DNA from 4 places in the Lysinibacillus sp. NPDC059133 genome. Region 2 is predicted to be linked to each of the others. Evidence: riboswitches for the same ligand, from Rfam matches in the RefSeq annotation. Region 2 holds a riboswitch; each other region holds the start of a gene.

Region 1 (4,712 bases), on a different contig from region 2:
CCAAAAAAATCAGTATTCTTTAGTATGATTCGATTTATAAGTCTTTTTTCATTCCCGCTTGTTGTATTATTAACGATTTTCCCTTCCGCAGTTAACGTCCAAAAATCTGCACAAAAAGGTTTTTACATTGGCACAATTATTGGAGGAATTGCCTTAATTTTGATCATCGCACTGTCTATCCTTGTCCTAGGTCCCGAAAATACAGCTGCTAGGACATTTCCTAGCTATTCATTAGCTCAAAGAATTTCAATCGGTAATTTTTTGCAGCGTATTGAAGTAATTATGGCCGCCATGTGGATAATCTCAATTTATATTAGAACTTTTATGTATTTTTATGCTTCGGTTATCGGTATCGCACAAATATTTAAAATTAAAAATCATCGACCGCTCATTTTTCCACTCGGTATGATTATCCTTGGAATTTCACAAATTGTTCATCCTAATATCATTCATTCAGATATTTACAATAGAGATACATGGCCAATATTTTCCTTCGTTTTCATGATTTTATTACCATTAGTTTTATTACTTGTCGCGATGATTCGTAAAATTAATGGGAATCAAGGAAATACTACGCAATGTAGTAGTAATACACAAAATGAAAATGGTAGTAATAACGGAAATGCTACACAAAGTGACAGTAGTAGCAATAGCCAAAATTCTTCTCAGAGTCAAAATTGCAGTAATGGTGGTAATGCTTCTCAAAATGAAAGTAGTAACAATGACCAAAATTCTTCTCAGAGTCAACATAATAGCAGCAATGGTGGTAATGCTTCTCAAAATGAAAGTAGTAACAATGACCAAAATTCTTCTCAGAGTCAAAATAGCAACAATGGTGGTAATGCTTCTCAAAATGAAAGTAGTAACAATGGCCAAAATTCTTCTCAGAGTCAACATAGCAGCAATGGTGGTAATGCTTCTCAAAATGAAAGTAATAACAATGGCCAAAATTCTTCTCAGAGTCAAAATAGCAGTAATAGCGGAAATGCTTCTCAAAGTGAAAGTAACAATAACGAAAACGCTGTTCAAAATGAAAGTAGCAGTAATGCCGAAAAGCCTACACAAAGTGAAAATAGCAACAATGGCGGAAATGCTCCTAAAAGTATGAGTGACAACGATACCGGTAATACTACACAGAATGATAGCGATACCGGCAATACTCCAAATAGTGATAAGAATGGAAAATCGCCAGACAATTAACAGCAATGTGGTTCATCACCAAAAGTTGTGCGTGACATTTGTTGATTAGAGTGGAGACTGGGCGACTCTTCAGGGACCAGCGTCACGCGTCACAGATAAGACCCTGCAGCGAAGCGGAGCGGCTCATCGGACGCCTCAGGAAAGCGCCCAGTCGGGAACATAGTAAAGTAAAAAATGATGACCCTAAAATATCAAGGTCATCATTTTTAATTGCTATTGAACATTAATCAATTATGCCTCGGCATAATTGCGTACGGAGTGCTAACGCAGCGTCAGCAACGTGTGTTGACTGTGCGAAAGCGTAGTGAAACGTAGCGACAGCGGCAGCAACGGATATTTGGACACCCGCTGAAAGAAGTTAAATATGATATTCAATTTGATCAACGAAATCCCATTCGTATGGTGTTTCTTGGTAAACATAGTAGTTCAGCCAATTTGAGAATAATAAATGTGTATGGGCACGCCACGTATTAATCGGTTCATTTCCTGGATCATCATTTGGGAAGTAATTCACGGGTACCTCAATATCTAATCCTTTCGCAACATCACGACTATATTCATCCGCTAAAGTTGTCGCATCATATTCAAGATGGCCAGTAATCATAATGTTTTTATTATCCTTAGATTGCACAATGAAAACACCCGCATCTTCTGAATAAGATAGTAATCGTAAATCAGGATGGTTAAGTACTTCATCAATTGATACGGATGTATAACGTGAATGTGGTGCCGTAAATGAATCACTAAAGCCACGTACTAAATCCACCGTTAAATCCGTAATGACATGAGAGTATACACCTGAGCATTTAGCAGGAAGCTCAATTTTACCGATATCGTAATGATGGTATAACGCTGCCTGAGCACCCCAACATATATGTAAGACTGATGTTACGTTTGTTTTGGACCAATCCATAATTTCTGAAATTTCCTGCCAGTAGTTCACTTCTTCAAATGCCATTTTTTCTACTGGTGCACCCGTAATAATCATGCCATCATAGCGACGATGACGAATTTGATTAAACGTCGTATAAAATAATTGCAAATGTGATTTACTAACATTTTTCGATTCATGTGTAGCCGTATTTAAAAATGTAATATTCACCTGTAACGGTGTATTACCTAATAAACGTAGTAATTGCAGCTCTGTTTTTTCTTTTTCCGGCATTAAATTAAAAATTAAGATATTTAATGGACGAATTTGTTGAGTTTTCGCTCTGTCCTCTTCCATAACGAATATTTTTTCCTCACGTAAATGTTCTCCAGCTGGTAAGTTTTTTGGAATATTAATTGGCATCTTGCATTCCCCTCTCTAGTTAAAATCAATTGGGCCTTAGTCTCCATGCACAGGCCCTGTTCAAAGCTCATTAAGTCTTCTTTTTCGATGAAATTAAAAAATCCCCCTCATTCCATTTGAGATAGAATGAGAAGGATTTTTCCACGTTCACTCTTATCTCTCAAAGGACAAATCCTTTGCTGGAATTAGCACCTTTCTAACTTTTGTTAGAGGTTGCTGAAGCGTCATCGGGCCAAATCCCTCAACTTCTCATGATAAGATTATTTAATTAAAAAGAATTGTAACACGAACAATTAAGAATATCAATAATACATAGAATATTTTGTTATTAACCATGCATGTCATGATGTAATTTGTTTAACACTAATCTTGAAACTATGTCTACATATTTTATGGTAAACAAGCTGTAATTATGTTAACATATACCTTTAGTAACAGAGAGGAACGTGAATAGTTTGATTAAAATTGAATTTCCAAAACCAGATTTAGTAATTCGCCAACGCGAACAAGATTTAAAGCCAGGTGATGTACCAATCACACCGTACCATGGTTTTATTGATTTCCATAAAATCACACGTGAAAACGGTGGTATTTTCTTATTTTACAATGAAGAGAACGAACTATTATTTGTCGGTAAAGCTCGTAAAATTCGTCAACGTATTAAGAAGCATTTTGAGGACAATGTGTCACCGATGAAAAATCATCGTAATGAAATTTTCAAAATTGAAGTGTATGAAGTGGAAGATCCAATGGAACGTGAAATTTACGAAACATACGCGATCAATTCATTCCGCGCTAAATACAATGTTGATAAAGTTTTTTATTAAGATAAAAAATACTATTTAACAAAAAATAAGAGTCTGCTCGCCATCCTGTAATGTACATGATGGCGAGCAGATTCTTTTTAATATTTTACTCTACAAAAAATGCTTTACGTTCTTTCGTAATCCATTCCTCAAGCTCCATCTCATCGCGCTTTAACAGTCGATTAACAAGCACGTCATGCCATATATAATCCTCTAATAAATAGATATGAACAGGATCATTTGTAATAAAAGCCGTTTCTTGATTTGACGGTGAGTGACCATAAATCATCTCTTGACCATCTACAGACAGAATAAACCAATGGGGCGTGGAAGCTGTCCTCGTATATTGAGTAACGCGATGCTGGTCAATGGTTGCAACATTTTCATCCACATACAATGTAATACCATGAACCGGAATGTGCTGAGCGACCGCATGTATATCTTCTCGCAATTCTTCATACATATCTACCCACATTGATAATAGTACTTTTTTCTCCGCTTTTTTTAATAACGACTGACAATAATTGACGATTGCCTCTTTTCCTTTTAACGTGACAACCTTATGCTCCGTTTCCTGCTCTTTTACCTCTAATTTTTCTAATTGATCACTTATCGACGTGAAATTCGATTGCCAACGTTGCTGAATTTGTTGTAAAAATACAGCGACAGGAATGGAAGAGTATGTCGTTTGATCTGCCGTTTCTTCTTTCAGTACTAACCCTTTTTCAACAAGTACATTAAGTATGTCATATATTCTTGCACGTGGGATACCGGAGTTTTTACTTACTTGATAGGCACTAACATGACTATTTTGTACGAGTGCCGTATAGGCCTTTGCTTCATATTCTGTGAATCCTAGCTCTTTTAATTGGGCGATTAATAATTCCATCGAATCCCTCCATTTCCTCTATTATAGTTGAAGGCCATGAAGATTAGCCAACGAAAAAAATTAGTCTTTACAGCTACGCAAAATTTAGTTACTATTTCAGTAGTAACTATCTAAAGAGGTGTAAACATGCTATTTGAAGTAGATTTAAATGTAGTCATATTATTAATATCTTTTGGATTTTTAGCCGCCTTTGTGGATGCGGTCGTTGGTGGTGGTGGCTTAATTGCATTACCTGCCCTTATGTTTGCCGGGTTAAATCCAGCAGCAGCCGTAGCAACCAATAAACTTGCTGGCACCATGGGATCTTTGACATCAACAATTTCCTTTTATCGTTCCGGTCAGCTAGAAATTCGTTCGGTACTCAAATACTTTCCGCTAGCGTTTATAGGATCCCTTTTCGGGGCATGGACAGTACATCTAATCAATCCTGAATTACTAAAACCACTCATGCTCATAATGCTTGCTGCTGTTGCAATCTATACAATCTTTAAAAAAGATTGGGGTTCAGTAGCTGCGGTCAAAA
Region 2 (4,712 bases):
CCTGACTGGTTTCTAGCAACAGAATGTCCGCCCCGGCTTCGATTAATGCCTTTGCCTGAACATAGAAGTTTTCCTCTAACTCATCAAATGTAATACCACCTGTAACCGACAAGGTTTTTGTAGTTGGTCCCATAGCCCCCGCTACAAAACGTGGCCAATCGGATGTTGAAAACTCATCCACTACTTTGCGTGCAATTTCTACAGCGCGTTTATTAATCTCTTCTGCTTTCGCACCAAGATCATATTCATTTAATACAAGTGGAGTACTTCCAAATGTATTTGTACAAATAATATCTGCTCCAGCCTCTAAATATTTCCCATGAATTTTTTCCAGCACATCTGGTCTAGTTAGCACGAGATTTTCATTACAGCCATCATATTCCTCGCCGCCAAAATCCTCTGCCGATAAATTTTCATTTTGTAGCATTGTTCCCATTGCGCCATCAAGAATTAAAATTCGTTTCTCTAGTTGTTCTTCAATCAAGTGCTTAGCCATTTATACTTACCCCTTTTTTCTGTTCATCCAATTGCTCAATAAATTTCATTAATTCTAGTGTCATATCGTAGCGTAAAAATGGTGTGATGAGGTAAATACCATTGAAATATTCCGTTGCTACTTCTACTAATTCCTTGGCAATTGCAATTCCTTCTAGTGTTGCGCGTTCCTTATCTTCGCCACAAGCCTTCATACGTGCTAACGCATCATCAGATAGTTTGATGCCTGGCACTTCATGGTGTAAGAACTCCGCACTTTTATAGCTCGTTACTGGCATAATGCCTATATAAATTGGTGTTTCTAAATGCTTTGTCGCCTCGTAAATTTCCACGATTTTTTCCTTTGAATAAACAGGCTGTGAAATAAAATAATCTGCCCCATATTCAATTTTCTTTTCTAATCGAGAGACAGCGCGATCGAGCACACGTACGTTAGGATTAAAGGCAGCCGCCACAGAGAAATTCGCCTTTTTACGAAGTGGTTTCCCTGAAAACGATACACCTTCATTTAACTGTTTTATTAATTGGATGAGCTCCATTGAAGAGACGTCATAAACGCTAGTAGCCCCTGGGAAATCACCTACCTTTGTCGGATCTCCAGTCACTGCTAAAATATCATGAATTCCTAGTGCATTTAATCCCATTAAATGTGATTGAAGACCAATTAAATTACGATCTCGGCATGTTATATGGGTTAACGGGCGTACCCCATGCGTTTCTTTCAGTAAGGCACCCATTGCGACATTACTAATCCTTGGTGAAGCAAGTGAATTATCTGCCATCATGACTACATCCGCGCCAGCCTCATATAATTTTTTTGCCCCTTCAATAAAGCCTTCGATTTCTAAATGTCTTGGTGTATCTAACTCCACAATAATCGAGCGTTCCCGTTTTACTTTTACATGTAATGGCTCATAATTTGCTGGCTCTGCCTCACGGACAACCTCTACTTTTTCTGGCTTTGCATACTTTTTCTCGACCGGGGATAGCTCCTCTAAGTACTTCTTCGCTGCAGCAATATGCTTTGGTGTCGTACCACAGCAGCCACCAATTAAACGTACCCCCTGATCACGAAGCTCTACAGCTGCTCGACCAAAATAATCTGCCTCCGACTCATATACGACACGGCCATCCTCCAAATCAAGGAGAGAGGCGTTCGGATATGCTGACATAAATGCCTTTTTAGGAAGCTCTACTCCTTCGAATGCTTGTATAGTATGGTGAGGACCTAAGCGACAGTTAACACCAACGATATCAGCACCTAGCGCTTCAAGTTTATGTAAGGCGTTATTTAAGCTCATTCCATTTTGCAAAATTCCGGGTTCGTGCATAGAAACTTGAGCAATAATCGGTAATTTCGTTTTAGCTCGTAGCATTGTTAAAGTCGCTGTTAGCTCTTCAAAATCATAATACGTTTCAAGTAAAAGACCATCTGGATTTCCTGCAAGTAAAACAGTTGCCTGCTCATCAACTGTTGCTAAAATTTCCTCTAACGTTGCGTCACTTTTACGAATACCACGGATTCCTCCAATAGTACCTAAGACAAATTGTCCACCATCTGCCGCTGCTCGTTTTGCAATCGTTATAGCAGCTTCATTAAACTGCTGCACACGAGATTCTAATCCATAACGGGCTAATTTTATGGCATTAGCTCCGTAAGTGTTCGTTTGAATAATATCGGCACCAGCTGCTATATATTCTCTATGAATCTTTTCAATTAATTCAGGTCTCTGTACATTCATTTCCTCATGGCAGTACTCCAAGCCATAGCCGTATAAAACCGTACCAATTGCGCCATCTGCTGTAAGAACATGCGTTTTTAACCTTTCAAGCAATCCCATAAAACTAGCCTCTCTTCCCTTATCTTTAAAATAAAAAAAAGCCTTCTTTCATAAAAAAAGAAGGCTTTTACGTCGTTTCGTAATTGTTTTTCCTTCTCATCTTCGACTCAACGGTCTTCTGGATTTAGCACCTGACAATAAGTTGGTTGCTGAAGCTTCATAGGGCCAGTCCCTCAGCTTCTCTTGATAAGAATGTAGTATGAATTTTTTAAATAATTAAAAGAATCATATCGTTTACGAACGATTGAGTCAAGACTATTTCACAGAACAGAGGATAATTTTTACGAAAAACATTATATTTTGATTTAATTCAGACAATTACGATAGTTTTCCAGCAAGTTCCTCACCAATTTTTTTACCATTTTGAATACATGCACCTATGCCTACTCCAAAATAAGAGCATCCCGCTATTGATAAATTTGGATAGTTTTCCTCAAGCTCTTGCAAGAGACCTTGCAACGCTTCACGATGTGCCAAGTCGTACTTCGGCATTTGATCAATCCATTTTGTCACGTCAACAATAGTTGGCGTTTCCTCAATCCCCAAGCTTTTTCTTACATCCTCTAGGGCAACAGTTGCTAACTCTTCATCTGTCATCACACGTAATCTCTCATACTCAGGGTTAATGCTCTTATAAAAAAGTCGTACAAGTAATTTTCCTTCTGCTGAGGTGTGTTTCCACTTGCGACTTGTCCACGTTGCTGCATTACAAATAACATCCGAATTATGTGACACAATATAGCCTGTTCCATCTGCTGGTAATCTATTATCGGGTACATCAAATCCTAAGTACATCGTAATGGCGGATGCAGTATTGAATCGTTCAAAATAGCAGTTCAAAGATTCATCCTGCAATAAACTTTGTACCGCTTCATTTGGCAGTGCCATTACAACATGATTTGCTTCAATCATTTTTCCGTTTGCTAATGTAACAGCGTATTGATTCTCCTGCTTTTTAACATTTGTAGTGGCAATCCCTTTTATAATTTCTACATCCGTTAATGTTTCTTCAAGTCGATCTATTAGTGAAGATAACCCATTTCTAAATGAAATAAATTTCTTATTGGCGGCTTTCACAAATTGTTCCCTGTTTGCATCGAAACCTTTAATAATACTACCGTAATCGTTTTTGTAATCGATTAAATACGGTAAAGTGGAAGCAATGGAAAGCTGATTTAAATCTCCTGAATATACACCTGCAAGTACGGGCGCTATTTGGTTTTGAACAAGCTCCTCACCTAAATAGTATGTTAAAAATTCCCCGATAGAGCTTTCTTTTGTAAACACTTCATTTGGCATGGTTAAATCTTTTAACGCTTCTTTTTTACCTTTCTCTGATACAAGCGTGCTTTCCTCAAGAGATTGTAAGCTCATAGGAATACCGAACGTTGAGTCTGCAGGGATGGCATGTAACTCATTATTCGTGTATATATACGAAATACCCGTTTCGTTATACGCAAGATTTTGTTCAAAATTAAGTTCTTCTACTAACTCCATGACACCTTTATGACGCGCTACAATAGAATCTGCTCCTGTTTCCATAATGAAGCCTTGTTCATATGCAGAGTGAAGCTTGCCACCAAGGTATGTATTCTTTTCAACGAGTACAAGCTTTACATTTAAGTTTTTCTCCTGAACTTGGCGTTGTAAATAATGCATTGTACACAATCCCGTAATTCCGCCACCTAATACAACAACTGTTTTCATATTAACCGCCCCTATTTTTAGTTCTTTATTTCAGTATAAACTTTTTTTATCAAAAATTACGTTAAACCCTTTACAAATTTAGCAAAAATGGAGCTATCCAGGCATTGGATAGCTCCATTTTTTTCTATGTTCAGTTAGCATATATTAAATTTAACAGCACATATTCGATACCTAGCTGATATTATATATTAAGAGTTGATATAGTGTTATTTATACACTACAATGTGAAGCACCTTCTTGTCTTTGTCTCTTGCTTCTCACTTCACTAATTTAAATTTTGTGCAAAGCTAGCTAGTTCTTCCGCAGAATTTTTTACTTCATTAAAGGCAATACCTAATTCACTTAGTACTTCTACTATTGCTTGTACTTCTTTTTCCATCTGACCATTTTGTTCTTTGGCTTCGGTCATAGCTTCCAATATGTTAGTAAATTGTCCTTCCGTTTGAACCATATTTTCCTCACCGGAAGCTACCTCTTCTTGAATATTACTAAGCGAATAAACAAGATTAACTGTCCGCTCATTCGTTTTATGTAGTAACGTGGCAACCGATGTGACAGATTCCTTTGTTTGAATCGATAGTTTTCTCACTTCATCTGCAACAACACTAAAGCCTTTACCTGCTTCTCCAGCACGAGCCGCTTCTATTGCCGCATTTAAAGCCAACAAGT
Region 3 (4,712 bases), on a different contig from region 2:
GCCTGAGGAAGTAGGCACAGAGCCGTTAGCACAGGAAAAATATCTTGTGAAAAATGCGAAGAAGATTGCTGTATTGGCAGCAGGTTTAGCAGCACAACGCTACGGTGCGAAGCTTGATCAAGAGCAAGAAGTATTAGTGAAGATTGCGAATATCGCAAACCAACTATTTGCTATGGAATCTACTGTGTTGCGTACTGAAAAAGCGATTGCTCGTGACGGTGCTGAAAAAGCTCATCAAAAATTACTGTACACTCAAATCTTCTGCCAAGAAGCATTTGCAGAAATTGAAAAAGAAGCAAAAGATACGATTCTTGCTTCAGCAGACGGAGACGCTGCACGTATGACATTGTCTGCGCTACGTAAATTAACTCGCAACAATCCATACAACTTAATCGCGAAGAAACGTGAAGCTTCTGTTAAATTAATTGAAGCAGAAAAATATATAGTTTAATATAGCAAATTTACCTAGCTATCCGAGATGTGATAGCTAGGTTTTTTTGTTGGAAATAAAAGTATAGCTCTTGCAAAATGAGGGGTGATTTCCGTTCCAGGCTACTCGCTTTCCTGTGGGCGAGCGTCGAGCCGCTTCCTTCGCTAAAGGAACGAAGGCTAAGTGCGTCACGTCCTGTGACAACGCCTTCGTGACCAACATCGTGTTGGCCTCAGGGTCTCGACTGTCTCGCTTTCCCACGGGAATCGAGTAGCCTTCCACTCCAATCAACAATATCGTAGAACTTTAATAAATTTTATGTATGTCAAAGGAGAACGCTATGGCTACTCATCATAATCAATCAGAATAGCGACGGCAATTGTACATCTGTTGCGGCTGACGCTTTGCTTTCGCACCAAAAAAACTGGTTGCTAAAGTTTGATTTTATTACTCAAAATCAGAGAAACATGTAAGAGAATACAAGCTGTATGAATTGGTTGATTGGAGTGGAGGCTGGGCGACTCCTTGGGGATCAGCGTCACAGATGAGACCCTGGAGCGAGCAACGCGAGTGAAGCGGCTCATCGGACGCCCCCAGGAAAGCGCCCAGTCGGAACGGAAATCAACCCCACGCTTTGGCTTGAAGAGTTTCATTTTGGTTCGTAACGGTTATGATGGTATACTACAGAAAATGAGTGAGACACTGAAAATGTAGTGTCCTAAACTGATAGTAGAGGAGCCTATAAATGACGATTCAATTTATTCATTATCCGAAATGTACTACTTGTAAAAAAGCTCAAAAATGGCTAAATGACAATGGAATTTCATACGAAGAGGTACACATTGTCGAACAACCGCCTACAAAGGACGAATTATCAAACTTATGGCATGCAAGTGGACAACCGTTAAAGAAATTTTTCAATACTTCTGGTATGAAATATCGCGAGCTTGGCTTGAAGGATAAACTTGCTGAAATGACTGAAGAGGAGCAACTTGAACTGCTTGCATCAGATGGTATGTTGATTAAACGTCCGATTGTAACCGATGGAAAAAAAGTTACTTTAGGGTTTAAAGAATCAGATTTTGAGCAAGCTTGGAAATAACCTCTTTTAATCTTGTTTTTATGGAAGAAGTATGGCACACTGAAATTGAATATATTACATATTTATGGAGGGGTTTTTGCATGAATACACCTAAAGACTTACGTTACTCTGAAGAGCACGAATGGGTTAAAGTAGAAGATGGAAAAGTACGTATCGGTATTTCTCATTTCGCACAATCTGAACTTGGAGATATCGTTTTCGTTGAGCTTCCACAAGTTGGCGACGAAATCAAAACTGATGATCCATTCGGTAGCGTAGAATCTGTAAAAACAGTTTCTGAATTATACGCACCAATCTCAGGTACAGTAGTTGAAGTAAATGCAGATTTAGAAGATAGCCCAGAATTCGTTAATGAATCACCATATGAAAAAGCATGGATGGTCGTTGTAGAGCCTGCTGATGCATCAGAAATTGAAAAGCTTATGACAGCTGAGCAATACGATGAAATGATTGCAGAATAAGACAAGCTTATAAGACAAGCCTGTAATAGAAAAACGTCGGAATCTACCGACGTTTTTTATTATCTGCATTCATCCCCATTACAGTTAATGAGGATGAATGCAAGTATATCCCTTATCAATAGGTGTCTAACAGTATCAACGACAAGATTTATTGATATAATGAATGATAAGGGATATGTCTAAACGGGGGTGGCGTGATGTTCGAGGGGAAATGCTTAATTGTCGAAGGCCGTTCGGATAAGCTTCAAATTGAACCTATTTTAAATGAAAATGTTAAAATACTTTGTACGAATGGTACAATTGGTGTGCATCAATTAGAAGAATTACTCGATCCATATGAGGGCTGTGAGCTTTATACATTTTTTGATGCAGATACATCGGGTGATAAGCTACGAGCATTAATGGACAGACATTATCCAGAGGCTGAGCATTTACGTACAATGCCAACATATAAGGAAGTTGAGACAACTCCGAGGAAGGTGTTAGCGGCGATTTTGCTTCGTGCACATTTCTCAATCCATAATGAATATATTTTGTAAGGTTGCGTGAAAAAAGATGGAAGAATGGTCAAAAGAGCAGTGGGACGCGACTGTGCAGTCCGGTGAAAAGGCTGCCTTTTATTTATATACGCCAATGTGTGGAACGTGTACAGTTGCATCGAAAATGATGACGGTTGTTGAGCAATTGCTGCCACAGCTACAGGTCGGTAAAGCGAATATTAATTTTATAGAGCAAATAGCTTATGCTCATAAAATCGAAAGTGTACCATGTTTGCTCGTCTGTGAAGGCGGAGAAGTGACAGAAAAGGTTTATGCCTTTCAATCGGTACCATATTTATACGAATTGTTGAAAAATTAATTGACTGAATATTAATCGCGTGGTAAAGTAACAAATATATTAAAAAAACAATAAATATATCGAACTCTTATAAAGAGCGGCGGAGGGAAGTGCCCTATGAAGCCCGGCAACCATCACTTAGTGAAAAGGTGCCAAATCACCCAAAGATTTATCTTTGACAGATGAGAGAACGGTTTAGCGTATAAGTTACGTGACCCCTTCTACTTGTCTATAAGTGAAGGGGTTTTTTAATTTCTTTCAGCGGGTGTCCAAAACCTGCTGAAATAGAGGAACTCAGTCTAAGAACACCACGTCCTGTGGCAATTTATCTGTGCGAAAGCGAAGCGACAGCAACACGGTTTTAACTGTGCGAAAGCGAAGCGACAGCAACAACACACGACTGAGTGACCAACATCCTGCTGGCCTAAAGCCTCCGGCGGATGTCACGGAATCGGAAAGGAGTTCAATATAGGATGTTAGCCTAAAACCATCGCATCCATGCGATAACGGCTAACTGACCTGCATCGGTGCTGCTGCCGCTACGCTTTCGCGCAAAAAACATCTGCAGGCCTAAGCACAAAGCCGATTCCGGACACAATTATGCCGAGGCAAAATTGATATGAGAAAAGGAGAATTCGCTATGATCAATCTTCAAAATATTACGAAGAAATACAAAACCACAAATGGCGAATTAACAGCAGTTAAAGACGTCAACCTTTCTATTAATAAAGGTGAAATTTTTGGTATTATCGGCTATAGTGGCGCTGGTAAAAGTACAATGATTCGCTTGTTAAACGGTTTAGAAAAGCCTACATCTGGTACGGTGACGGTTAACAATCAAGAATTTTCATCCATAAAGGGGCAAAAGCTCAGAGATGCTAGACAAAAGGTTAGTATGATTTTCCAACATTTCAATTTGCTTTGGTCTAGGACTGTTGAAGAAAACATCGCTTTTCCACTAGAAATCGCAGGTGTTCCAAAGGCAAAACGTGAAGCACGTGTGAAAGAATTAATCACTTTAGTTGGCCTAGAAGGGCGCGCTAACGCATATCCATCACAATTATCAGGTGGACAAAAGCAACGTGTAGGCATCGCTCGTGCACTTGCTAATAATCCAGAGGTATTGTTATGTGATGAGGCAACATCCGCACTCGATCCGGAGACAACAGATGCTATTCTAGATTTACTTGTCGATATTAATGAACGATTAGGTTTAACGATTGTGTTAATCACACATGAAATGCACGTTATTCGCAAAATTTGCCATCGTGTAGCGGTTATGGAAGCTGGAGAAATTGTAGAGCGTGGTGAAGTGTTACAAGTATTCCAAGCTCCACAAGCGGCCATTACAAAAAAATTCGTTTCTCAAATTACAGATACGAAGGAAACACAGGAAACTGTGGCACAAATTAAAGTAAATTACCCTGATGGACAACTTGTTAAGCTAATCTTTGTAGGAGAAAAAACAGAGCAGCCGATCATTTCACATCTTGTGAAACAGTTTGATGTAGAAGTAAGTATTGTTCATGGTAATATTTCACAAACGAAAAATGGCGCGTACGGTACACTTATTGTGCAAATTGATGGCACAGAGGCGAATGTTGCTGCTGCACTTAGCTACTTGCATACAGTCGAAGTACAAACGGAGGTGATTGCCAATGCTAACTAGTCTCTTTCCGAATGTCGACTGGGAAAAAATGTGGGACGCTACGTATGAAACGTTGTACATGACAACAATCTCTACGGTTATCACATTTATACTTGGATTAGTAATTGGGATCTTATTATTTTTATCAAGTCCAAACCAGCTATGGGCCAATAAACTGGTGAACTTTTTAACAGGTTCAATCGTTAACATTTTCCGTTCGATTCCATTTATCGT
Region 4 (4,712 bases), on a different contig from region 2:
TAATGCAAGTCCGTAGACGAAGGGACGACCAATGGCAACAGCATCTGCTCCTAAAGCGAGTGCCTTAAGAGCATCCATACCACGATACACACCGCTATCTAAAATAACAGGAATTCGTCTTTTTACAGCTTTCACAATGTCAGGAAGAGCATCAAGTGAACCAATTACGCCATCCAGTTGGCGACCACCATGGTTTGATACGATAATACCGTCAATGCCGTTTTCTATAGCTAGTTTTGCGTCTTCAGGATGTAAGATCCCCTTTAGTAAAATAGGGAGATTAGAACGGCGCTTTAATTCACGTACATTTTCCCAATTTAATGTCGGGTGGAAAATATTTTGCAACACGCCCTGTACATATGACTCAAATGAATCATCTGGTAAGGAAGCGGTAAAAACGGGGTCATTCATATAGTTTCCTCGTGCATATCCAAGCTTTAATGGCGAAAACTGATTGCGAACATCTTCTTCACGCCAGCCAAGCATGACTGTATCTACAGTTAAAACAATAGCCTCAAAACCAGCAGCCTCGGCTCGAGCGGCCATACTATAGGCAATTTCCTCATTTGTTGACCAATATAATTGAAACCATTTAGTAGCAGTGGGAGCTGTTTGTGCCACATCCTCAAGTGCATAGCTTGAAACTGTACTTTGAATATAAGGAATTTTTAACTGATCAGCTGCACGTGCAACGGCAAGCTCTCCTTCGTCATGTGCCATTTTGTTCATGCCAACAGGAGCAAATAAGAATGGCGTTGGATGTACTTTTCCGAACAGCTCAATCGATGTATCAATACTTGAAACATCCTGTAAAAAGCGTGGAATAATAGAGTATTTTTCAAAGGCTGCGCGGTTATTTCGTAATGTTTGCTCACCCCCAGCACCTGAACGGATATAGCCAAACGGACCAGCTTCCATTTTTTCTGCAACTGCCTTTTCTAAATCTGCAAAGCAAATAGGGAAGGGGGCCTGTGCATTTATATTTTTTAACAGTAGATCGCTAGGTGTTGTCTTTGTCATCGTAATCCTCCTACTAATCTTTCTTTAGTTTCACAGCAAAGCGGTTACCTATTGATTGAATAATCTGAACAAGGATGATTAAGATAAACACTGTCGCATACATCACATCGACCTCATAGCGTAAATGACCGTAACGGTATGCGAGATCACCTAAACCCCCAGCACCAACCATTCCTGCCATTGCTGTTGCTCCTATCAGACCGATTGTGGCAATTGTTAAGCCTAAAATAATGGATGGGCGAGCCTCACGTAGTAAGACATTCCAAATGATGTGACGACGTTTAATACCCATTGCTGTATAAGCTTCCACAACACCTGGATCAACTTCCAAAAGTGCCGTTTCCATAAGTCGCGCAATGTAAGGTGCTGTATAAACAACAAGCGGCACAATAACACCTTTTACACCAATAGTTGTGCCAACGATTATCTTTGTGAACGGTAAAATGAAGAATAGTAAAATAATGAACGGTACCGAGCGAATAATATTAATAAATAAATTGAAAAATTGATAGAGAAATTTATTTTCAAACGATTGTCCCGGACGAGTTAAAACGATTAAAAGCCCTAAAGGGATCCCGATTAAAATAGAAAAGAATAATGAAATCCCGACCATTTGGAACGTTTCGATAATGGATTTCCCGATAACATCTGACCAATCTGCAAAGAAGCTTTGAATGCTATTCATATAATTCGCCTCCTAATTCCTCAACGCTTACCCCATTTTCTGTAAAATATTTAAGTGCTTTTTCTACGATATATGCCTCACCGTGTAGATGCACGACAATATTACCGACAATGCCGTTTTTTAATTCAATGATATTGGCTGTTAAAATATTTGGTTGTACATCATAAACTTTGCTCACTTCTGCAAGTAAAGGTTTCCCGGTACTTTCGCCAAGGAATGTTAAACGAATAACACTTCCCGAAACATTTAATTGCTCGATAAGGGAAGGAGATAAATTACGTTGAGAAATGGTATTTAAAAATTTTCGTGTCGTTGGATGCTGAGGCTTCGAAAATAGCTCTATAGCAGAGCCATATTCCACAACTGTCCCTGATTCAAGAACGGATACATCATCGCAAATTTTTTGAATAACATTCATTTCATGTGTAATGAGTAAAATAGTGATGCCCAGCTCACGATTAATTTTCAAGAGAAGCTCAAGAATAGCGTCAGTTGTTTCAGGATCGAGAGCACTTGTCGCTTCATCACTGAGCAAAATCTCAGGCTCTTGGGCAAGAGCACGTGCAATAGCGACACGTTGCTTTTGCCCCCCAGAAAGCTGACTAGGGTAGCTATCTAATTTCTCTGTTAGGCCAACAATTTCTGCATATTTTGCAACGCGGTTTTTCACTTCAGAGTCGTTATAGCCTAGAAGTTTTAATGGTACCGCGATATTGTTGTAAACAGTCGCTGTTTTCAAGAGATTAAAATGCTGGAAGATCATCCCGATTTTTTGACGTGTTTTGCGAAGGTCGTTTAGAGAAAGGGAAGTAATATCTACATTGTCGATCAATACTTTTCCTGTTGTTGGACGCTCTAATAAGTTGACACAGCGTATAAGGGTACTTTTTCCTGCACCACTGTAGCCAATAACTCCATGAATTTCACCTTTTTTAACATGCAAGTTAATACCATCTACTGCTTTGACGATATCTTTTTTAGTTTTAAATTCTTTTGTTATATTTTCTAATTGAATCATACTGTGATATCTCCTTTCTAAGCCCTTCTATAAAGCAAGAATCTGCTAGTTTTCCGTAGGAGTCTCGCAGATTCTCGATTGTATGAAAGGTCCTTAATCGTCAATTACCAGCCCGGAATAACAGAACCTTTGAATTCTTCTTCAATAAATTTGCGTACTTCATCAGATTGATAAGCTTCAACGAACTTTTTGATTGTTGGGTCGTCTTCGTTTTCAGCACGGACTGCAATGTAATTCACATAAGGAGAGTCAGTAGACTCTAAAAGGATTGAATCTTTTTTAGGATTAATGCCAGCATCAAGAGCGAAGTTCGTATTAATAGCTGCTACATCTACTTCACTAAGCTGCTTCGGAATTTGTGCAGCTTCTAATTCAATGAATTTAAAATTCCTTTTGTTTTCTTCGACATCGCGAATAGATGCTGTTAAGTCTGCACCTTCTTTTAATTTAATGATGCCTGCCTCTTGAAGGACAAATAGAGCACGAGCCCCGTTCGTTGGATCATTTGGTAACCCGAATGTTGCACCATCAGGAACCTCATCGAATGATTTATATTTCTCAGAGTATATGCCCATAGGATTTAAAATTGTTTTTCCTACTGGCACTAAATCTGTTTTGTGATCTTTGTTAAATGCATCGAGGAATGGCTTGTGTTGATAACTATTTACATCAAGATCACCCTCGGCTAACGATGTATTTGGTAAAACATAATCAGAGAAAGTTTTTAGTTCAACCTCTAAGCCATTTTCTTTGGCAACTTTTGCAACAACCTCTGCAATTTGTTCGTGTGGACCAGAAGTCACACCCACTACAATTTTATTTTCATTAATAGCCTTATCTTGACTATCTTTACTGTCTTCTTTAGTACCGCAGCCTACTAATGCTGCTACTAATGTGAGACTCGCTAAACCTAATAAAAATTTGTTTTTCTTTTTCATGAAACATACCTCCAAAGTTGTTTTATCGGTAGTTAAAAATAAAAAAAACTCTCTTATAAACTAAGAGAGGCTCATGAAAAAACGTCCTCTCTTATCTATCAAACGATGATCGTTTGCAGGATTTAGCACCTTCCTTAAAAAAAGGAGGTTGCCGAGCTTCATAGGGCCAGTCCCTCAGCTACTCTTGATAAGAGATTTATAATATTTTTTTGTAAATCCGATAGAACTAATATAAATTATAGAATATAGTAAGTCAATCGAATTTTTAAAATTTTTTATTTTATTATAATATTTAGTTGAAAAAGAATCCGCTAGAAGTAGGGTTGGAGCAACAAAAAAAGATAGTGAAATAAAAAACTGTTCCCATAGCAAGTTTGTGCTAATGGAACAGTTTTTCGGGTAGAGTCTACTCAAGTAGGGGGATTGAAATGTTTATGAGCTAAATAAGTTTAATTTTTCAATTCTGCTAATCGCTTCACGTAAGCGGTCTTCGCTAACAAGTAAACCAACCCGTACATAGCCTTCACCATATTGACCGAAGCCATTGCCTGCAGCTACTGCGATATCAGCCTTGTCGAGCAATAAATCGGCAAATTGTTCACTCGTAAAACCTAATGGAACAGGGAGCCATGCAAAGAAAGAGCCTCTTGGTGCCGCTACTTGCCAACCAATTCGCTGAGCTTCTTCGATCAGGACATTTCGTCGACGCTCATAAGTTGCTCTTAACTTGTCAGTGCAACTCTGTGAAGCGGTAAGTGCAACTGCCGCCGCTTGTTGCACTGCGGGGAATTGACTACAAAATAGATGATCTTGAATAAGGTTAATGGCTGCAACAATATCGGGGTTACCAACTGCAAAACCAATGCGCCAGCCTGCCATATTATACGTTTTGGATAATGTATACATTTCGATACCGACATCTTTTGCACCGTCAGCTTGGAGGAAGCTGATAGGTTTATTGCCGTCAAATCCAATCGCTCCGTAGGCAAAATCATGTGCTACGATAATGTTGTGCTCTTTTGCAAAGCGTACTGTGTCCTCGAAAAATTCA

Evidence for each region. A riboswitch is a leader RNA that binds a small molecule or an ion and turns the genes downstream of it on or off. The one in region 2 is predicted to bind S-adenosylmethionine.
Region 1: another riboswitch for S-adenosylmethionine. It lies ahead of metA (homoserine O-acetyltransferase MetA); the one in region 2 lies ahead of ACFXN8_RS16045 (bifunctional homocysteine S-methyltransferase/methylenetetrahydrofolate reductase).
Region 3: another riboswitch for S-adenosylmethionine. It lies ahead of ACFXN8_RS04785 (methionine ABC transporter ATP-binding protein); the one in region 2 lies ahead of ACFXN8_RS16045 (bifunctional homocysteine S-methyltransferase/methylenetetrahydrofolate reductase).
Region 4: another riboswitch for S-adenosylmethionine. It lies ahead of ACFXN8_RS13455 (MetQ/NlpA family ABC transporter substrate-binding protein); the one in region 2 lies ahead of ACFXN8_RS16045 (bifunctional homocysteine S-methyltransferase/methylenetetrahydrofolate reductase).

Annotation. Positions count from the first base shown of each region.
Region 1 covers NZ_JBHZDH010000004.1:138,719-143,430, forward strand. Annotated here, with positions in the region: gene ACFXN8_RS03995 (GerAB/ArcD/ProY family transporter) at 1-1,200, shown strand, start outside; gene metA (homoserine O-acetyltransferase MetA) at 1,559-2,494, opposite strand; SAM riboswitch class I at 2,645-2,755, opposite strand; gene ACFXN8_RS04005 (nucleotide excision repair endonuclease) at 2,950-3,321, shown strand; gene ACFXN8_RS04010 (TrmB family transcriptional regulator) at 3,407-4,189, opposite strand; gene ACFXN8_RS04015 (TSUP family transporter) at 4,316-4,712, shown strand, end outside.
Region 2 covers NZ_JBHZDH010000031.1:9,156-13,867, forward strand. Annotated here, with positions in the region: gene metH (methionine synthase) at 1-496, opposite strand, end outside; gene ACFXN8_RS16045 (bifunctional homocysteine S-methyltransferase/methylenetetrahydrofolate reductase) at 489-2,336, opposite strand; SAM riboswitch class I at 2,430-2,529, opposite strand; gene ACFXN8_RS16050 (protoporphyrinogen oxidase) at 2,655-4,043, opposite strand; gene ACFXN8_RS16055 (protoglobin domain-containing protein) at 4,309-4,712, opposite strand, start outside.
Region 3 covers NZ_JBHZDH010000006.1:2,101-6,812, reverse strand. Annotated here, with positions in the region: gene ACFXN8_RS04810 (acyl-CoA dehydrogenase family protein) at 1-451, shown strand, start outside; gene ACFXN8_RS04805 (arsenate reductase family protein) at 1,176-1,532, shown strand; gene gcvH (glycine cleavage system protein GcvH) at 1,613-1,993, shown strand; gene ACFXN8_RS04795 (toprim domain-containing protein) at 2,191-2,532, shown strand; gene ACFXN8_RS04790 (thioredoxin family protein) at 2,549-2,851, shown strand; SAM riboswitch class I at 2,916-3,019, shown strand; gene ACFXN8_RS04785 (methionine ABC transporter ATP-binding protein) at 3,471-4,499, shown strand; gene ACFXN8_RS04780 (methionine ABC transporter permease) at 4,489-4,712, shown strand, end outside.
Region 4 covers NZ_JBHZDH010000022.1:38,649-43,360, forward strand. Annotated here, with positions in the region: gene ACFXN8_RS13440 (alpha-hydroxy acid oxidase) at 1-1,020, opposite strand, end outside; gene ACFXN8_RS13445 (methionine ABC transporter permease) at 1,034-1,705, opposite strand; gene ACFXN8_RS13450 (methionine ABC transporter ATP-binding protein) at 1,698-2,723, opposite strand; gene ACFXN8_RS13455 (MetQ/NlpA family ABC transporter substrate-binding protein) at 2,828-3,661, opposite strand; SAM riboswitch class I at 3,750-3,855, opposite strand; gene ACFXN8_RS13460 (pyridoxal phosphate-dependent aminotransferase) at 4,094-4,712, opposite strand, start outside.